3 linked regions of the Prolixibacter sp. NT017 genome follow. The protein of the gene in region 3 interacts with the protein of the main gene of each other region in a pairwise test. Links are inferred from orthologs where the notes say so. Each region holds a gene or a part of one and is shown on either strand. Other genes may lie near its edges.

What was found.
Region 1: the proteins of pepT (region 3) and pepE interact in binary tests that used the Escherichia coli proteins (3 or more experiments, as listed by UniProt). The link is inferred for Prolixibacter sp. NT017 from one-to-one orthologs.
Region 2: the proteins of pepT (region 3) and tpiA interact in binary tests that used the Escherichia coli proteins (3 or more experiments, as listed by UniProt). The link is inferred for Prolixibacter sp. NT017 from one-to-one orthologs.

The regions. Positions count from the first base shown.
Region 1 is NZ_BLAV01000001.1:4,322,061-4,325,066, forward strand. What follows is about bases 55-2,898. They hold pepE (dipeptidase PepE), read right to left. Parts: upstream 1,910-2,898; coding sequence 1,199-1,909; downstream 55-1,198. Other genes in these bases: GJU87_RS17965 (ABC transporter permease), read left to right, coding at 55-113; GJU87_RS17970 (DNA-binding domain-containing protein), read left to right, coding at 393-1,100; GJU87_RS17980 (outer membrane beta-barrel protein), read right to left, coding at 2,018-2,827. Also shown: more of GJU87_RS17965, read left to right, coding at 1-54; GJU87_RS17985 (outer membrane beta-barrel protein), read right to left, coding at 2,925-3,006. UniProt on the Escherichia coli protein: Hydrolyzes dipeptides containing N-terminal aspartate residues. May play a role in allowing the cell to use peptide aspartate to spare carbon otherwise required for the synthesis of the aspartate family of amino acids.
Region 2 is NZ_BLAV01000001.1:3,130,060-3,133,061, forward strand. Bases 108-2,947 are described here. They hold tpiA (triose-phosphate isomerase), read left to right. Parts: upstream 108-1,068; coding sequence 1,069-1,827; downstream 1,828-2,947. Other genes in these bases: GJU87_RS12930 (BT_3928 family protein), read left to right, coding at 108-969; GJU87_RS12940 (DUF5686 and carboxypeptidase regulatory-like domain-containing protein), read left to right, coding at 1,994-2,947. Outside these bases: more of GJU87_RS12930, read left to right, coding at 1-107; more of GJU87_RS12940, read left to right, coding at 2,948-3,002. UniProt on the Escherichia coli protein: Involved in the gluconeogenesis. Catalyzes stereospecifically the conversion of dihydroxyacetone phosphate (DHAP) to D-glyceraldehyde-3-phosphate (G3P).
Region 3 is NZ_BLAV01000001.1:2,642,673-2,645,731, forward strand. What follows is about bases 86-2,982. They hold pepT (peptidase T), read right to left. Parts: upstream 2,208-2,982; coding sequence 963-2,207; downstream 86-962. Other genes in these bases: GJU87_RS10835 (YhdH/YhfP family quinone oxidoreductase), read right to left, coding at 86-867; proS (proline--tRNA ligase), read right to left, coding at 2,389-2,982. Also shown: more of GJU87_RS10835, read right to left, coding at 1-85; more of proS, read right to left, coding at 2,983-3,059. UniProt on the Escherichia coli protein: Cleaves the N-terminal amino acid of tripeptides.

The sequences.
Region 1 (3,006 bases), 1.7 Mb from region 3 along the record:
GGATTTTTGCTTCGGCAGCTCTGTTCACCCTCGTTATTGCCGTGGCCGCCGTTAGCTGGCAAAGCTACAAAGCCGCCAACCGGAATCCGGTAGAGGTGTTGAAAGATGAATAAAACCAAAAGGAGTTTTAGCTGATAAATGCTGCATTGGGGCGGCTGATGTTGCTCTTATCAATGCCATAACCTGTTCAAGGCCCGGAGTGGAAGCTTTTCTACCCCGGGCTTTCCTTTTCAGGCATATTGTCATCCCTCACAATATTACCTTCTGTTATATTGGTTTGCATTATAGTTATTATTCTATTCATATTATATATATGATTCTATTTGTATTATATATTTAATTTGATTAATATTATATATATAATATGAACTAATTAGATAGAAGGAGAAACGATGGCCATTACGTATGCTTTATATCCGAATCCGGTAATAACAGGAAAGGAAACCTTCAGGGCTCTCATCAAAAATCGCCGGAAGTATAACCTGGAAGACATCGAGAGAAATATGATTCAGCGGCATTCCGGTATTTCTCCGGGCGCTATTCAGGCAGTACTTGCACTTTTTATGGAAGAAGTGGAGAATGTACTGGCCGAAGGAGGGGTTGTATCTACTCCCCTTTTTCATGCACAGTGCAGCATAAAGGGCAACTTTGACGGACCTGCAGATATCTTCTCAAACCAACGCCATACCATTAACGTAAAAATCAGGCCGGGAAGCCAACTGAAAGAGGTACCTAAAAAAGTACATACCCACAAGGTCTCCCCCGGTCATCCAGGCCCCGAACCCGAGCAATTTACCGACGCAAGCAGCGGCATCGTCAACGGGAAAGCCACCACGGGCGGACCGGCGATTATCGGGGGACGGTACCTGCAATTCGATGCCGACGCCCGGGACGAAGGTATTTTTTTCATCGGTGAAGACAATCATAGCTATCAGGTGGAAACGCTTTACCGAAACAGCTTCTCCCAGTTGCTTTTCCTAATTCCGGAAGCGCTTACCGCCGGCGAATACAGAATTGAAGTACGCAGCCGGATGAAAACCCGTTCGTTACGCACCGGGGTTCTAGGCTCGGTAATTATTGCAGGCGAACCAACAAGTTGAAATCCCCGGTACCGGTACCGGGAATAAAAAAGAACCTGCCGGAAACGGGTGAAAGTGCCCCGTTAACAGGTTCATTCACACGTTACCGACATGCAGAATTAATTCTTTAGCAGGAAGTTGAAATTGTCTTCACTACTTAATTCCAGTGGCTTTTGGTCCTTTTTGAAAATCCGTGCCTTGAGGTTTCCAATCAGCGAAAGCTTCCCATCGTCGTATTTCAGCATGGTTCCTTCGCGTAAGCCCACCACATAGGTATCGGGATTGATTTCCAAAAATTCTTCGACGCGTTGCTCGCGGGTTTCACCGGCATGTCCATCCGGATTCTTATCCTGGTAATGAGGATTGATCTGGAACGGAACCAACTTCAGGCAGTCAAATCCCAGAGGATCGATGATGGGCATATCGTTGGTGGTGCGCAGGGTGGGACAAGCCACATTGGAACCGGCACTCCAGCCAATGTAAGGCATACCATTGGCCACTCGTTTGGCAATCGGCTTCATCAGGTTGTTGTCGTGCAGCATCCGCACTAATTGCCAGGTGTTTCCGCCCCCCACCACAATGGCCTCGGCCTCTTCAACCGCTTTTACCGGATCGTCGTAATGATGGATTCCACGCACGTGGTGCCCGATTTCAGCAAAACGCTGCTCTACTTTCGCTTCGTAATCATCGAATGAAAACGTTACCGCTGCGTAAGGAATGAAGAGTGCTTTTACGGGTTTATCGCCAAGAAATTTTTTGATTTCATGTTTGGGGTAATCGAGGTATGGCTCTCCCGCCATCGTCGAGTTACTGATGAGTAAAAGTTGCATAGCTTTATTGATTCGATTTATTTTTTCCGGAACGCAATTAAGTCAAATTCAGGGAATGAAAAAAGAAGGAATCACAGGATTATGGTCGAATTATTCGGCTAAACCGAACTAAAAACTAACCAGGGTGATGCCCGCCGTAAACGGATAGAGCACCGGGCCGTGACCTTCTTTGAAAAAAGGAACAGGAGAGTACTCTGCAAATACGTTAAACCATTTATATCCCATACGCACCGTGTAGCTGTAGCGATAATCGTTCAGGTACAACTCGTCGCGGAACTTCACCTTTTCGCTAATGCCTGCCTGGTGGTACTTGATTTTCGTGTGACTTCCCAGTTTGTAACCGAAAACCACACCTCCTGATATGAAGAACCGTCGCTGGAAATGCCCCACGGGAATCTGAAATTCCAACAATAGCGGAATTCTGCCGTAAAATGTGCTGAGTTTGGATTTCTTCATCTCTTCGTAGTCGGGATAAACCGGGTGGATTATGCCATTATCGTCCGCTTCGATGGTCACCTCCGGATTGAAACGATAATCGTCGAAGCACAATCCCAGGCCGGTTACCAGACCAATGGCATCGTGATAGCGCTGCAAACCGATACTCTTCTGCCAAAAGTTAACCTGGTAGGAAAACGAACGCCAGATTTTCAAATTCATAAATCCATCCTGTGAGGGAGGATAAGCTGAATAATCCTTTTGCAGAAAGGAGTTAATCCCCAGGTGGAAACCGCTCCAGTGACCGGAAAAATTACGGTCCCAGAAACTTTTGTACTCATCCTGGTTTCCCATAAAATCATTAATGGAGACAGCGTGCCGAGACTTAGCCGGTACAATCGTGACCGTATCGTTTTGTTGCGCAAAAACGACCGGTGAAAACAACAACGCTGCTATTGTGACTATCAGGTATTTTCTTGTCATGGACCGAGGTTTGTACAAATTTAACTGAAAAAGCAGCAGAAAAAAAATGGGCCGGAAGCAATCCGGCCCAGAGTCTATGATGTTTCTATATCTTTTATTACCAGTTTACCAGTCCCAAGCCAACGGTGAAGGGATACATTTCCGGTCCGCGTCCACTCTCGTAGAAAGGCGTAAAATAG
Region 2 (3,002 bases), 490 kb from region 3 along the record:
ATCGGGGTTGGACTTCTGAGCGGAAGATTTCTCCGCTTTTTCTCCTGGCTGGCGCTTATCTTTATGAGCTTTTTCACGCCGCTGACCCTTTATCTGGCGTTAACCAACCCGGTAACCGATTGCGGCTGCTTCGGCGACGCACTCGTGATAACCAACTGGCAAACGTTTTATAAAAATATTATCCTTATCACCCTGGCGATTATTCTCTTCGACGGAAGGCGGAAAGCTGACCACCCGGTAAAAAGAAAACCGGGCCGGGTAATTTTCTCCGGGCTTATCCTTACTTATATCGTTTTGGTCACCTGGTCGTACAATCACTTGCCGATTATCGATTTCAGACCGTACAAGGTGGGTGTAAATATTTCAAAAGCCATGGAAATTCCGCCGGATGCGCCGCACGATGTTTACGAAAACAACTTCTACTACAAGAATAAGAAGACCGGTGAAGTCAAAAAGTTCTCGGAGAAAAATATTCCGTGGCGCGATTCACTTACGTGGGAATTTCAATCAATGGACCAACCGGTTCTGGTGAAAAGAGGATACGTTCCGCCCATTCACGACTTTTCGATTCAAACACCACAGGGCGACGACGTAACCGATTACTTTCTGAAAGACGACAACTACACTTTTATGCTGGTAGCATACGACCTGCAAAAATCGTCGACCAAAAATCAGGAACGCATCAATGTATTGGCGAAATGGGCAGAAGCAAAAGGATACAACTTTATTTGCCTTACCGCTTCGCTGGAAAGCGAACAACAGGCTTTTATCGGAAAAACCCAGGCTCCCTATCCGTTCCTCTCAACCGATGAAATTACCCTCAAAACCATGATTCGTTCCAACCCGGGACTCATCCTGACGTACAAAGGAACCATTCTGGGCAAGTGGCATTACAACGACATCCCCGATTCTGTTGCCTTCAGGAAAGATATTCTACCGGAAATGAATAAAAAGTTAAATAAGAACTAAGCCGTTTCAGGTATTTTCAACTTCGACGGGATGTTTTTATCTTTGTCGTCAGTTTAATAAACTGAATAGCAACCATTCATCATTTTAAATAAAACCACAATGAGAAAGAAGATTGTAGCCGGAAACTGGAAATGTAATACCAACCTGCAAGAAGGTGTTGAACTGGCCAAAGCCGTTAACGAACTGGTCGTTAGCAAAGGCGATAAAGATGTAGTAGTTGTATTGGGAACTCCCTTTACCCATCTTACCAAAGTTGTTGAAAGTGTTGATGCCAGCCGCGTTGGCGTTTCTGCACAAAACTGCGCAGCCGAAGCCAAAGGTGCCTTCACGGGAGAGGTTTCTGCAGAAATGGTAAAATCAACCGGTGCAACTTACGTGATTCTCGGACACTCCGAGCGTCGTGAATATTACAACGAAACCAGTGAAATTCTCAACAAAAAAGTAGCGCTGACACTGGAAAATGGTTTGACTCCGATTTATTGCTGCGGTGAGCCGCTGGAAATCCGCGAAGCTGAAAAGGAGAACGATTTCGTGAAAAAACAGCTGGATGAAACCGTCTTCCAACTTCCGGTTGACGAATTCAAAAAACTGGTTATCGCTTACGAACCTATCTGGGCTATCGGTACCGGAAAAACGGCTTCAACCGAGCAGGCACAGGATATGCTGGCTTATATTCGCAGCCTTATTGCTGACAAATTCGGTAAAGATGTTGCTGAAGAAATTTCTATCCTTTACGGTGGTTCATGCAAAGCAAGCAACGCTCCTGAACTCTTCTCTCAGCCTGACATCGACGGTGGTTTGATTGGCGGTGCTTCGCTGAAAGCTGAAGAATTCCTCGGAATTATCAATGCATATTAAGAAATAACAGCTGCGATAATTGTCGTAACTGATTTTTCTTCAGGATATAACGGTGATTGAAACATATGTTTCGGTCGCCTTTTTTATTTTATGAGCATTTTGGCTAATGAATTGTTATTATTCAACGAATAGCTATTAAATTGCATCTAAGTAGATATATGAGCTTATGAGCAAACCTGTTTTCATACCAACATTTATTCGTCTGCTTCTGTTCTCGGTTATTCTTTTTCTGCCAGATATAGCTAATTCACAACAACTGAAAGGAAAAATCACCGACGAGAAAGGAGCGCCTATTCCCTATGCTACCGTTTTTATCAAGGAGCTTTCGCAGGGAACGACCAGCAATGTCAATGGGAAATACGGCATCGATGTGCCGGAAGGAACCTATACCGTTATATACCGAAGCCTGGGATATGCGCCACAAAATATCAAAGTGAAGGTCAACACGAAGCCGGTTACAAAAGATATCACCATGGTCGACCAGGTTCATCAACTCCGAGAAATCAGGGTTTATGGTAATGGCGAAGACCCGGCTTATTCGATTATGCGACATGTTATCGGGCTGTCCAACTTCCACAAAAACCAGGTCGAATCGTACAAAGCCGATGTTTACCTGAGAGGTACTGTCCATTTTCAAAAGGTATCGCGAATTATCCGTAATCAACTGCGCAAACAAAAAGTGGAAGTGAAGTCGGGCGACACGTTCGTCGACGAAACATACAGCACCATTACCTTCGATGCACCCGACCATTACAAACAGGTGATTAAGTCGGTCAACTCGACCTTTCCGGACATTGTCGATTTTCCGGTCATGAAATTTTTTGCTGCCAGCCTGTACGATGACAATATCGATATCCTGATTTCGCCATTGGGACGCAACGCCTTTAACCACTACAAATACGTTTACGAAGGATTTAGTTACGAAGGCGATTATACCATCGACAAAATTAAAGTCATTCCGCGCCGGCGTAGTAAGCAACTTTTTTCAGGGTACATCTACATCATCGATGGCTTGTGGTGCCTTCACAGCGCCGATTTGAATTTCGATACGCCTTTCGGTGAAGTGAATGTCCGTCAGGTTTTCGACGAGGTAAAACCGGGTGTATGGATGCCGGTAGGTCACAATTATGCTTTCGAAGGCGGCGTTTTGGGTGTAAAAGGCAGTGTTCATTTCG
Region 3 (3,059 bases):
CTTCTCCCAAACGGCTTTCCGTTCTTCCAGCGGTGTTTGCTGTGTATCCACCCCCAACAACGAGATGTTGTTCAGGATGAAGGGATAAACCGTTGTGTTCAACTCACCGGAACCGATATTTCCACAGGTCGTTACGTTCCCGCTGTATTTACAGGCTTTCAGCAACGTAGCCAGCGTATTTCCACCGACCACATCAACCGCACCGGCCCATTTCGGACGAAGGAGCGGCCGCCCGGACTGGTCATCTGTTTCCGATTTATCAATGTGCTGATGCGCTCCAAGCTTTTCAATCACTTCCCGGCTGTCGTCCAGATTCGAGGTGGCAGCGATGACTTCAAAACCTTCTTTTAACAGGATTTTTACTGCCAGACTTCCCACTCCGCCGGCAGCACCGGTCACTACAACCGGCCCCTGCGATGGTTTCTGGCCGGCGTCCAATAACCTTTTCACCGAAAGGGCAGCCGTCAACCCCGAAGTACCCAGCATCATGCTTTCGGCAAGTGACAATCCTTCGGGTAATGGCACAATCCAGTTGGCCGGCACGCGAATGTATTCCGCGAAAGCGCCATCGGTGTTCATTCCCAAATCGTAAGAAGTGACCGTCACTTCATCGCCTGGTTTGAACAACGGCGACGAACTCTCTTCCACTACTCCGGCTGCATCGATTCCCGGCGTATGCGGATAATTCTTGGTTACTCCGCGATTGCCCGATGCCGAAAGCGCGTCCTTGTAGTTAAGTCCGGCATACTTTACGCGGACGAGTACTTCTCCTTCCGGTAACTCACTGATGGAGCGATTTACCAGATTTCGGACAAACTCACCATTCTCCTCCGATACCCGGTAAGCCCTGAATGTTCTATCTGTCATTTTGTTGTTCCTTTCTTTATTCTCTATACCATGCTAACAAAAAAGAAAGCAGCCCCGTTCAGAGACTGCTTGTATTTTTTATGCTTAACGTAAAGTTACTTTTCCATCGCTGAAATTTTCTCAACGATTTTCAGAATCACGTGACAGGCCTTTTCCATCGACTGGGTCGGAATAAATTCAAACTTACCGTGGAAGTTATGTCCGCCGCCAAAGATATTAGGACAAGGTAGTCCCATAAATGAAAGGCGAGCACCGTCTGTTCCACCGCGAATCGGCTCAATCTTCGGTTCCACTCCTACTTCTTTCATCGCCTCTTCAGCCATATCGACAATATGCAGAACCGGCTCGACTCTTTCACGCATGTTGTAATACTGGTCTTTCAATTCCAGCTCAACGGTTCCTTCACCGAATTCTGCATTCACCTTGCGAACGATGTGTTCCATCTCGGTTTTGCGATCTTCGAAACGATCTTTCTTGAAATCACGGATGATATACTCGAGCTCTGTTCGCTCTACGCTTCCGTTAATCGACAACAGGTGATAGAAGCCTTCGTAACCTTCGGTATGTTCCGGCGTTTCATGGCGCGGCAGCATACTGATAAACTGGCTCGCAATACGCATTGAGTTCTTCATCTTGTGCTTGGCCGAACCGGGATGCACACTGATTCCGTGAACAATCACTTTGGCAAAAGCCGCGTTGAAATTCTCATATTGCAACTCCCCCAGCTCTCCTCCGTCCATGGTATAGGCAAAATCGGCACCGAATTTTTCCACATTGAAATAATCAGCTCCCTGACCAATTTCCTCATCCGGCGTAAAACCAACCCGCACTTTTCCGTGCTTGATTTCGGGATGATTTACCAGATATTCCATCGTGGTAACAATCTCGGCCAAACCGGCTTTATCATCGGCTCCCAGCAATGTTTTGCCATCGGTTACAATCAACCGTTGACCCAGATACTTCTTCAGGCCGGGGAATTTATCAGGCGACATAATAATCTTTTCGTCCTTGTTCAGGACAATGTCTCCTCCGTCGTAATTCTCAACAAATTGCGGATTCACATTTTTTCCTGAGAAATCGGGACTGGTATCCATGTGCGCAATGAAACCTACTGTTGGCACTTCCTTATCGATATTCGACGGAAGCGTTGCCATTACGTAGCCATTGTCATCCAGCTCCACATCTTCCAGCCCAATGCTTTTCAATTCTTCGGCCAACTTCTGTGCAAACGTAATTTGCCCGGGTGTACTGGGCGTCAATCCGGTCTTGGAATCGGACTGAGTATTTATCTTTACATAACCGATAAAACGGTCGACAACCTGGTTTTCCATTTTTATCATCAAATTTGCAGATTTAAGAGTCCGAATATAGCGATTTTTGCCGAGAGAGAAGTGCAGAAAATCACTGTAAAGTGGTGAAGGTGATGAATCTCATTATTTCTCAACCGGAGGGAAAAAACGTACATAAAAAGAGGGAATTGCCGAAGCAACTCCCTCTTTTTAATATGATTGTGCGACTAACTTAATAAGCCAGTGCAAACAAGACTCTTCTCTTCGAAGGTTTACCGGTTACCATGCAAACGCCTTCTTCCTCCTCACCCTCGAACGGGATGCACCGAATCGTTGCTTTGGTCTCCTCTTTAATCCGGGTCTCCGTCTCCGAAGTACCGTCCCAGTGCGCCAGAATAAAACCGCCTTTGGTGTTCAGTACTTCTTTGAACTCCTCGTAGGTGTCTACCTTCACAGTACTTTCTTCACGGAATTTCCAGGCTTTCCGGTAGATGTTATTCTGGATTTCAACCAACAGGTCGTCCACATACTGGTCAATATCCTCGAGCGACTGAACCGATTTCTCCAGCGTATCGCGACGAGCTACCTCGACGGTTCCGTTCTCCAAATCACGGGGACCAATAGCCAGGCGAACCGGAACACCTTTCAATTCATACTCGGCAAATTTCCATCCCGGGCGCTGTGTATCGCGATTATCATACTTAACGCTAATGCCGCGTGCCTGAAGTTTGGTAATAATTTCATCTACCTTCTCCGATACTTCAGCCAACTGTTCTGTTTTCCTGTAAATAGGAACAATCACCACCTGGAATGGAGCCAGCTTCGGAGGCAATACCAAACCGTTGTTGTCGGAGTGAGCCATGATCAGTGCGCCCATCAAACGGGTAGAAACCCCCCATGACG